Regions from separate parts of the Paenarthrobacter sp. OM7 genome, predicted to be linked through region 1. Evidence: riboswitches for the same ligand, from Rfam matches in the RefSeq annotation. Region 1 holds a riboswitch; each other region holds the start of a gene.
What was found. A riboswitch is a leader RNA that binds a small molecule or an ion and turns the genes downstream of it on or off. The one in region 1 is predicted to bind cyclic di-AMP.
Positions count from the first base shown of each region.

Region 2: another riboswitch for cyclic di-AMP. It lies ahead of QEH68_RS04305 (hypothetical protein); the one in region 1 lies ahead of QEH68_RS02400 (NlpC/P60 family protein).
Region 3: another riboswitch for cyclic di-AMP. It lies ahead of QEH68_RS05280 (C40 family peptidase); the one in region 1 lies ahead of QEH68_RS02400 (NlpC/P60 family protein).

Region 1 is NZ_CP123579.1:487,556-490,825, reverse strand. It holds gene QEH68_RS02405 (FAD-dependent monooxygenase) at 1-624, shown strand, start outside; gene QEH68_RS02400 (NlpC/P60 family protein) at 734-1,522, opposite strand; cyclic di-AMP (ydaO/yuaA leader) riboswitch at 1,526-1,718, opposite strand; gene QEH68_RS02395 (copper resistance CopC family protein) at 1,869-2,531, opposite strand; gene QEH68_RS02390 (NCS2 family permease) at 2,646-3,270, shown strand, end outside.
Region 2 is NZ_CP123579.1:911,591-914,860, reverse strand. It holds gene QEH68_RS04310 (HAMP domain-containing sensor histidine kinase) at 1-1,417, shown strand, start outside; cyclic di-AMP (ydaO/yuaA leader) riboswitch at 1,493-1,678, shown strand; gene QEH68_RS04305 (hypothetical protein) at 1,684-2,526, shown strand; gene QEH68_RS04300 (aminotransferase class V-fold PLP-dependent enzyme) at 2,614-3,270, opposite strand, start outside.
Region 3 is NZ_CP123579.1:1,127,305-1,130,574, forward strand. It holds gene QEH68_RS05275 (M23 family metallopeptidase) at 1-790, shown strand, start outside; cyclic di-AMP (ydaO/yuaA leader) riboswitch at 916-1,097, shown strand; gene QEH68_RS05280 (C40 family peptidase) at 1,102-1,848, shown strand; gene QEH68_RS05285 (NlpC/P60 family protein) at 1,948-2,721, shown strand; gene QEH68_RS05290 (HNH endonuclease) at 2,975-3,270, shown strand, end outside.

The DNA of each region.
Region 1 (3,270 bases):
TTGGCAGTTGCCAGTGAGCTCAGCCGCTACGGCGTGGGCTCCATTGTGGTGGACGGGTTCGGCACGTTGTCCGCAACGGGTCCGTCAGTCCACACCGGAATGCTCCAACGCTGCGATGCAGCCGATCCCGCAGCCATGCAGGAGCGCAACGAGATCCTCCGCCACCTGCGGAACTACGCCGCAAGCCATCACCTGGATGTCCGCAGCACCACACGGGCTGTCCGCCTCGATTTCCTTGGCTCCGACCCTTCCCAACAGATCGGCTATGGACTGGCCGCCAGCATGACCACTGCCGGGCTCAGGACGGGGCTCCACGCCTCCGGCCCCCTCGAGTCCACCCGCCGCCAGTGGGCCGTCCACACTGCCAACGGTGTTCTTCTGGCCGACCATATTGTGGTCACGCGCTGCGCACAGAGCCAATTGCGCCGAATGCTGGCGGAACTCGGCATAGCGATCGGCCAAAACCTGGTAGCCGCAATGCGGGCCGTCGGGATGCACCTTGTAGGAGTCGGCGAGCTCATTACGCCCACACCGAAGGAAGTACTTCGGCAGGCAAAGGCTGTAGGCCAGGCGATATCGTCCAAGGTGGCCCTCCCTGCAGGGCCGGGCATCGCCACCGCTTAGCAGATCAAACCTGGCTGCGAACTATTCCGCACATAACTTAACGCCAAAGGCCGGTGCCCTCGAAGATGAACTCTTCGAAGACACCGGCCTTTGAACTGAAGCGTGAGGCTTATGCGCCAGCGCGTACGTAGGTCAGGGGACCCGTTGCGGTCAACCAGCTGATCGGGTGGATACCCGTCTGGTTGCCGTTGATGCCACCGCTGATGGCCTGGCCGTTGCCGATGTAGATGGCGACGTGGCCGGACTGGACGATCATGTCACCGGGCTGGGGTGAGCTGACAACCTTGCCGTAGTTCATGAACTGCATGGGACCGAGGTCGCCAACGGGGATGCCTGCGGAGCCGAGTGCGCGCTCCACCATGGCGGTGCAGTCCTGCATGATGCCGATCTGGGCGTAAGCCGAGGCAACCATGGCGGCATTGACGCCACCAACAGCCGGAGCAGCAGCAGCCGCAGGAGCGGGAGCAGCAGCGGCCGGAGCGGCTGCAGCAGCCTTGGCAACAGGAGCCTTGGCGGCGGCAGTGGTGACTGCTGCCTTCTTGGCGACAGGAGCCGGAGCAACCGGTGCAGGCTTTTCGATAACCGGAGCTGCAACGGAAGCAACAGCGGGGCGCTCGAAGTTGACCGTAGCCGTAGCCAGGGCGGTAACAACCTGGGTGGGAGCGTCGGCCGAAACGGTCTCAGCGACCGTGGCCGGGCTGGAATCCCGCTGAACCGGAGCTTCAGCAGCGTGAGCTGCAATGGAGCCGGTCAACACAAGGCCCGAGGCTGCTGCGATAACAGCTGCCTGGCGGCCAGCGCCGGAAGCGTTGCTGGCAACTGCCTTGGAGATGGAGATGAACGGATTAGGACGTACGCTGTCCGCCTTACGACGGCCGCGAAGAATGCGTGAAGACATGAAAGAGCCTCTCCCGATGCCTGCGAGGTTAGCTGTCGGATTCGGATGGGAGTCACCCGGCCACTATCTCCCGCTGTTCAGCGGAAGCATCGTGACTTCACCCCAAGGCACGCTCGAAAGCGGCCCAAAATGGGTTCCCCGTCTCTGCCGTAAGGTTTGTCTGCGAACGGATTCCGGACTGCGGCAGAGCTAGGCAATCAGACCGGAAGTGCCCGCTACGTGGAACAGGCACAGGTACCACCGTACGCGATGATCACGCGGAAGTCACATTTAAGTAACGAGAAGTACGCTTCTGGCGTGTCGCAGTAACCGTTTCGAGATCTTCGCAGCTACGTAGAAAACCCCGTTATTCCGCGGGAGAAGGGCCCTCAGGGTCGTTCGAAGCAGCCAGTTTCCTGCGGGCAGTAACAGCCAGAAAAATAACGAGACCAACAGCAACAACCGCCAGGCCCACGATGCTCCATGGGAAGGGCTGGGAGGCGTCGGCCGCGGGCTCACTGTTGCCGGTTCCCGACGCCGCAGTGCCCGGGGCCGCGGTTCCCGCCGTCGGCACCGCCGCCGAAGGTGTCGAAGCGGACGGAGCCGATGCGGACGGAGAGGCTGCCGCCGGGCCGCTGGCCGTCGTCGTGCTTCCTGCGGTGGCCGTGAAGGTAAAGGTGCCCTCGATGGGGTGCGAATCGCTGCTGACGACGCGCCAGACCACCGTGTATTCGCCTGCCGGAGCGCCTTCGCGCAGCTTCTGGACCGCCTGGTTATCGATGATTTCCACCGGGCCGTCGGCCCAGTTTTCGCCGCCCGCAGTGACCGTGACGCCCGAACCGATGGCGAGCGGCCGGTTGTTGAACGTGATGGAAACCGACGCCGGGACGTCCGTGACGCTGGTGCCACTGGCCGGCGTCGTGGATTCAGCGACGTCGTGGGCAGACGCCGGCGCCGCAGTAAACAGCAGGGCGGACGCGAAGGCAAGAGCAGCGACGACGGCGGCCAGAAGCGGGCGGATGGTACGCATGGGGCGGTTTCTCCTAGTGTTGGCTTCCTTACAGACTAGGCGAATCGTCCGGAGCGCCTGCACCGGACCGCATAGGATTTGAGGGCACACTCCCCCCGATCCCCGGAGTCTTTCATGCTTAAGCAAGGTTCTGCAGTAGACCGCTACTTCAAAATTACTGAACGTGGATCCACGTACTCGCGGGAAATTCGTGGCGGCTTCGCAACGTTCTTCGCCATGAGCTACATCGTGGTGTTGAACCCGCTGATTCTCTCCGGGGCGGATTCCAGTGGGGCATCCCTCGGCTTCACAGCCGTCGCAGCCACGACGGCCTTCGTGGCGGGCATCCTGACCATCCTCATGGGCGCGTGGGCCAAGCACCCGTTCGCCGTTGCAACCGGGCTGGGCGTCAACGCCTTCGTTGCCGTCACGGTCGCCTCGCACCCGGAACTCACCTGGCCGGACATGATGGGCCTCGTGGTCCTCTCCGGCATCACCATGCTCATCCTGGTGCTGACCGGTTTCCGTACTGCCGTGTTCAAAGCCGTGCCGGAAGCGCTGAAAACGGCGATCGTGGTGGGCATCGGCCTCTTCATTGCACTGATCGGCCTGGTCAACGCAGGCTTTGTGCGCCGGATTCCCGACGCCGCCGGCACCACGGTTCCCTTGGGCCTGGGCGTGGATGGCAAGCTCATGGGCTGGCCTACCTTGGTGTTCGCAGTGGGCCTCATCCTCACCATCGCCCTGGTGGTCCGCAAGG
Region 2 (3,270 bases), 420 kb from region 1:
TTGCGCTGCCGTGGGAGTGGTCAGCTACGCCTCCATGGACATGGTGTTCAACAAGCAGCTCGACCGGCAGTTGGAGCAGGCGTCAAGCCGCGCGACCAGCTTCGGCAGGCCGCCGTCGAACTTTCCGTCCTCCCCCTCCGGAAGGCCGGACCCGCTGGAAGCGCGCGGCCAGGCCGCTGGAACGCTGAACGCACGGATCGATGGAACAACCGTGATCAATCCAGGCGTTATTGAGGCCTCCGGCAAGCGGGCCGAACTCACGGCGGACGACAAACAGATTCTGCTGTCGTTGCCCCGGGACAACCGGCCTGTGGACCGATCGCTCTCCTATGGGGATTACCGGCTCGTGGCCGTCGAAACTGCCGGCGACGTGATCGTGACGGGACTGCCTCTCGCGGACAAGCAAAGCGCCGAGGCCTCGCTGGTGTGGACCATGGTTCTGGTGTCGCTCGGCGGACTGGCTGTGATCGGCCTCGCGGGAACGGTAATCATCCGGCGGACCATGCGTCCATTGGAGCAGCTCTCCGAGGTAGCCACCAAAGTTTCCCGCCTCCCTCTCGACGCCGGTGAGGTGGCACTTGCGGTGCGGGTCCCGCCGTCGGCCGCCCATCCCGGAACCGAAGTCGGCAGCGTTGGCCATGCCCTCAACCAGATGCTGAACAACGTCTCCAGTGCTTTGGAAGCCCGCCAGGAAAGCGAAACCAAGGTGCGCCAGTTCGTCGCGGACGCGTCGCACGAACTTCGAACGCCGCTTACGGCCATCCGCGGTTACACCGAACTGTTGAGCATGACCGAGAACTTCACCGATGACGGCCGAAAGTCGCTGGCACGCGTCCGGAGCCAGTCCGAACGGATGACCACCCTGGTGGAGGATCTGCTGCTGCTTGCCAGGCTGGACGAAGGCCAGGCGCTCAAGATCACGGACGTGGACCTCACCCAGTTGGTGATTGAAACTGTCAGCGACGAGAAAATCATGGCACCGGACCAGATTTGGCAACTCCAACTCCCGGATGAACCCGTCACGGTCCGCGGCGACGTTACGCAACTGCACCAGGTCCTGGCCAATCTTCTCTCCAACGCCCGTAAACACACCGATGCCGGCACCACGGTGGTCACCAGCGTGATGCTCTCCGCGGACGGCAGCCCAGTGGTGACCGTAACGGACAACGGGCCCGGCATTCCAGAGGATTTCCAGGGCCGGATCTTCTCCCGTTTTGCCCGCGCCGACGCTGCGAGATCGGGGTCCGAGGGCACGTCCGGGCTGGGTCTGTCGATCGTTGAATCCATCGTGGAAGCTCACGGCGGCAGCGTGCACGTGGCGTCCCGTCCAGGGCGCACGGAATTCACCCTTCGATTCCCTGCCGTCGCCACCGAACAGAAGTTACGAACCCAGCAAGGCGACTCACCGTCGTCGTGATCTCTGTTACCTAAATGTGACTTCTACGAATTCCTCCTGTACCGTCGAAAGGGTGGGTCGCCCCAACTGGCCCACATCCGGGATGCGCCGAGCTCTGCCACTTCCCGGAGTCCGTACTTACTCCGAGGCAGAGACGGGGGACCCAGAGTCTCCGGGACCAGGCATTTATGCCGGACCCTTGGGGTGAAGCCGCAGCGTGATGCGCGGCCGGATGACCTCATCCGAACCCGACAGCTAACTCCGCAGGCGCTGAGAGGTAAACACACATGTCTGAATTTAATGATCAGACGCGCCCTTCCGCGCGTCACCGCGATGAGCACAACGCACCGTTGACCAAGTCGCAGGCTGTCCTCAAGAACGCTGCCCGCCAGGGCAAGTCCGGCCACCGCATGTCGGTTGTTGCCGGTGTTGTAGCTGCTGCGCTGGGCGTTGCATCGCTCGGTACTGCTGCCAACGCCGCCCTGACCCTTCCCGAGGTAAGCCGCGTTGCAGAGACCCAGGCGAATGCCCAGGTCAGCAACAACAAGACAGCTGAAATCTCCGCTTCCTTGGATGCAGCCGCTGCAAAGGGCGCCGCTGACAGGGCAGCCGTGGACAAAGCCGCAGCCGAAAAGGCCGCAGCCGAGAAGGCCGCGGCGGACCAGGCCGCCGCTGAAAAGGCCGCCGCCGAGAAGGCCGCTGCCGACCAGGCCGCCGCTGAAAAGGCCGCCGCTGATGCTGCAGCCAAGCAGGCCGCCGACGCCGCTGCTGCCGCCGCCGCTGCCGAAGCTGCAGCTGCTGCTGCCGCCCCCAAGGCCGTGGACGATCCCGCCGCTGCCAAAGCCTACGCTGCCAGCATCCTTGGCAACTACGGCTGGAGCGCCAGCGAAATGACTGCGCTGAACACCCTGTGGGAGAAGGAATCCAACTGGAGGACGACCGCCACCAACGCTTCCAGCGGTGCTTACGGCATTGTCCAGTCGCTGCCGGCTAGCAAGATGGCAACCGCGGGCGCTGATTGGCAGACCAACTACCAGACCCAAATCAAGTGGGGCTTGAACTACATCAAGGAACGCTACGGATCCCCGTCGGCCGCCCTGGGCTTCCACTTGGCCAACAACTGGTACTAAGCCAGACTGCTTGATTACCGCGCCGGTTGCCGCCGCCCGCACCAGTACAGACTGGAGCGGATGGCGGGAACCGGCGCGGTTTTCGCGTTACACAGACTCCGGTTCGGCTTCCAACGCGCTGCGCACCGCCGCGATGGACGCAGCAACATCCCCTGCATCCGTGGTCCAGTTACTCACCGAAATCCTGAGGATTTCACGGCCACGCCAGGAGGACCCGGACATCCACACCGCGCCCTCGGCCATCAGCCGTTGCGTGACACGGTGTGTGCGGTCATCACTGCCGAAGCTCACCGATACCTGCGTGAACACGACGTCGTTGAGCACCTCGACGCCCGGGATCGCGGCGAGCCCCTCGGCCAACGCGCGGGCGTTTGCAGCGAGCCGCTCCACCATGGAGATCACCCCGTTACGGCCCAGTTGCCTCAGCGCCGCCCACACAGGGATGCCCCGGGCACGGCGGGACATCTCAGGCACTTTCTCGAAAGGATCTCCCGGACCGGCATCCGTGGCAATGAGGTAACTCGTGTGAACACTGAAAGCACGCCTCAAGGCTTCCGGCCTCGCGACGATTGCCAAGCCACAGTCGTAAGGAACATTCAGGGTCTTATGGGCATCCGTGGCCCAGGAATCTGCTTCTTCCACTCCGGCCAGGCGGGCCCGCAGCGTCGGGCTGACAGCGGCCCATAAACCAAAAGCGCCATCCACGTGCACCCAGGCTCCGCGATCGTGGGCCACGGCTATGGC
Region 3 (3,270 bases), 640 kb from region 1:
CCCCGCTGCTGAGCTGCGGCCAGCCCGCGTCGTATCGGAGATCCGGCCACGCGACACCGAACGCCAGGTGCGTCGCCGCAAGAGCCCGTTGCGCCAGGTTGCCGATTTCGCCGCAGCCAGTGGTGTAGGGCAAAAGGCCGGAGTTGCGCTTGCCGCCACCGGACTTGCCCTGACTGTCGGTCTGCCGGCCACCAGCCCGGTCATGGCAACCTCGGAATCCGGTCAGACCGAGTCGGCCCTGGCCGTCACCGGGGGCAGCCAGCCCGAGGTTTCCGCCGCTGCATCAGCCAAGATCGACTTCAGCCGTGCTGCGGTAGCTACCGCCGCCGACCCCGACGGCAAGCTGAAGCAGCTGCTCAGTGCGCAGTCCGCCGACAGCATCCAGCGTGCCTCGTCCACGGGCACCATGGCCAGCCCCCTGGACACCCTGACCACGGCTTCCCCGTTCGGCTACCGCATCAGCCCCCTCACAGGTGGTGCCGGTGACTTCCACCGCGGCCAGGACTTCGTGGCCCAGTGCGGCACCGCCGTCCATGCCGCGGCCAGTGGCAAGGTCACCTTTGCCGGATGGCACGAGTACGGCGGAGGGAACCGCGTGGTGGTAGACCACGGCAACGGCCTTGAGACCACGTACAACCACTTGTCGTCCTTCACCGTCAAAGTAGGCCAGACGGTCAGCCGCGGCGACACTGTAGCGCTGAGCGGCACCACGGGCGCCTCCACCGGCTGCCACCTCCACTTTGAAGTACAGGTCAACGGTGAAGTTGTTGACCCCATGGGCTGGCTCTAAGTCCAGTTGATGGTTGTCTCTCGCATTCGTGACACACCCCGTGACCTGAATGTGACATTCGCGTTCAACTGTTGTACCGTACAAAGCGCATCGGCTTTTTAGGGGGCCGGTGCACTTGAGTGGATTGCCTAGCTCTGCCACCACTCGAGGTCCGTTCGCATAAATCGTCTGGCAGGGGCGGGGGAACCACTTCTGGTCTTCGCAAGAAGGCCTTGGGGTTAAGTCGCAAAGCTTCCTTGAAGCAGCGTGGCCGGATGACTCCCATCCGAATCCGACAGCTCACCTCGCAGGCATTGGGAGAGGCTACCTTCGTGTCATCACGCACTACCCCTGCGCGCCACCGCGCCGAATCGGTTCGTACGAACCCCTTGAACACGCTTTCCAAGGCTGTTTCATCCAACGCCGGTACCGTTGGCCGTCAGGCCGTCGTACTGGCAGCAGCCTCAGGCCTCGTCCTCAGTGTCGGTCTGCCGGCCCAGGCAGCGGACACCGACGTTTCCAAGTCGGAAGCCTCCAGCACCCAGCAGATGGTCACCACTGCGGTAGTCACCGCAGAGCCCACCGCCACCGTTTCCTTCGAGAGCCCCGTAGTGGCCACCAAGGAAGCTCCCAAGGTTGTGCAGCGCGCTTCGCAGACCACCCAGCGCACCGCGGCCAACGGCAACCAGGCCACCGCAGGCGCCGTGACTGCGAAGTCGTCCGAAGCCAAGGATGCTGCTTCCAGCGCCGCCGCTTCCGGCCTCGCCGCGATCGCCTACACCGGAATCGGCCACCCTTACGTTTGGGGCGGCACCACGCCCAACGGATGGGACTGCTCCGGCTTCACCCAGTGGGTCTACGCCCAGGCCGGCATCAGCATCCCGCGCGTCAACGCCTGGACGGCCATGAAGCCCACCAGCACTCCTGTCCCCGGTGACCTGGTCATGCAGAACGGTGGAGCACACGTAGGCATCTACGTTGGCAACGGCATGATGATCAGCGCATTGAACCCGGGACAGGGCACGCTCCTGCACTCGGCTGCCTCCACGGGCACGTCCTCCTTCTTTACCCTCCGCTAGAAACAATCCGGTTCGGGGTTCGCCAGCATGCCCCCAAGTGCTGGCGCGCCAATGAGCCGCGTGTACCCCAACTGCACGCGGATACGAAAAGAGAAAACCATGACCAGTGCATCCAAGGTTGCACGGCATCGCGCTGAGGCCCCCAAGACCAGCTCGCTTGCCGTGATCGCCAAGGCCGTCAGTGAAAACGCCGGCGGCGTCGGCCGCCAGGCGGCTGTTATTGCCGCAGCTTCAGGCCTGGTCCTGACCGGCAGTGTTGCTGCCAACGCGGCCGACACCACCGTGGACCGTGAGTCCACCGCGACGTCCACCCTTGACGTCCAGTCGGTAGTCCAGGCCACCATCGCTGCGGACTCCACCGTTGCCATCTCCTACGAGCGCCCCGTGGTCACCACGGTGCAGGCTCCGGCCCCCGTAGAGAAGAAGGCTCCTGCGAAGGCAGAAACCAAGAAGGCAGCAGAAAGCACGGCAACTGCTGGCAACGCCACACTGGCCGTCAACACCGCGGCTCCTGAGGCAAAGGCTCCGGCCGCTGCAAGTGGCTTGGGTGCTGCAATTGCCGCTGCCGCCTATGCGCAGCTCGGCGTCACCCAGGACTGCACCATGCTGGTAACCAACTCCCTGGCAGCTGTTGGCATCAACTTCCACGACTGGCCGGCCGGCTACCTCTCCCTCGGCCGCACGGTCAGCGCAGCGGAAGCGAAGCCGGGCGACCTCGCCTACTACGCCAACGGCGGTCTGGCCGGACAGGCCCACATCGCTGTATACGTCGGCAACGGCCAGGCAGTCCACGGTGGATGGAACGGATCCACCACGGCACTGTTCAGCGTCAACGTAGGCTCCGGCCCGGTTTTCATCCGCGTGAACGGCTGATCCAGCCTTTGGTTTTGACAGCAACACCCCGCAGGCTCAGGCCGGCGGGGTGTTCTGCTTTTAAGGGACGGATTCGGCTCCACGCCTCTTAACCTCGCATGAACTCTTGGCGACACTGCACGGGAAACGACGGAAAAATTCGTTGATACGGCATATGAGTGCTTACCCTTATCTTGTCGATCCACAGCCCGTACAAGCAGAGGGCAGCCGGCCCTCGTGCCCCTGACGGGTGCGGCCGTGAAGAGGTACGTGCATGCGCACACTCGTTCTGAATGCTGGATATGAACCGCTGGCGGTAATAACATTCCGCCGGGCGCTGGTCCTTGTGTTGACTGGGAAAGCTAGCGTAGTGGCCGAAGGCGACGAGCCTGTCGTCGGGCCACAGGAGATTCTCGGACGCCCCTCCGTGATCCTCCTTAACCGCTACATCCGTCCCCGGTACAACAGGATTACCGCCGTGAGCCGACGCGGGGTCCTTCGCCGCGACGGCCATCGCTGCGCCTACTGCGGGAAAACAGCCCACACCATAGACCACGTCCACCCCAAATC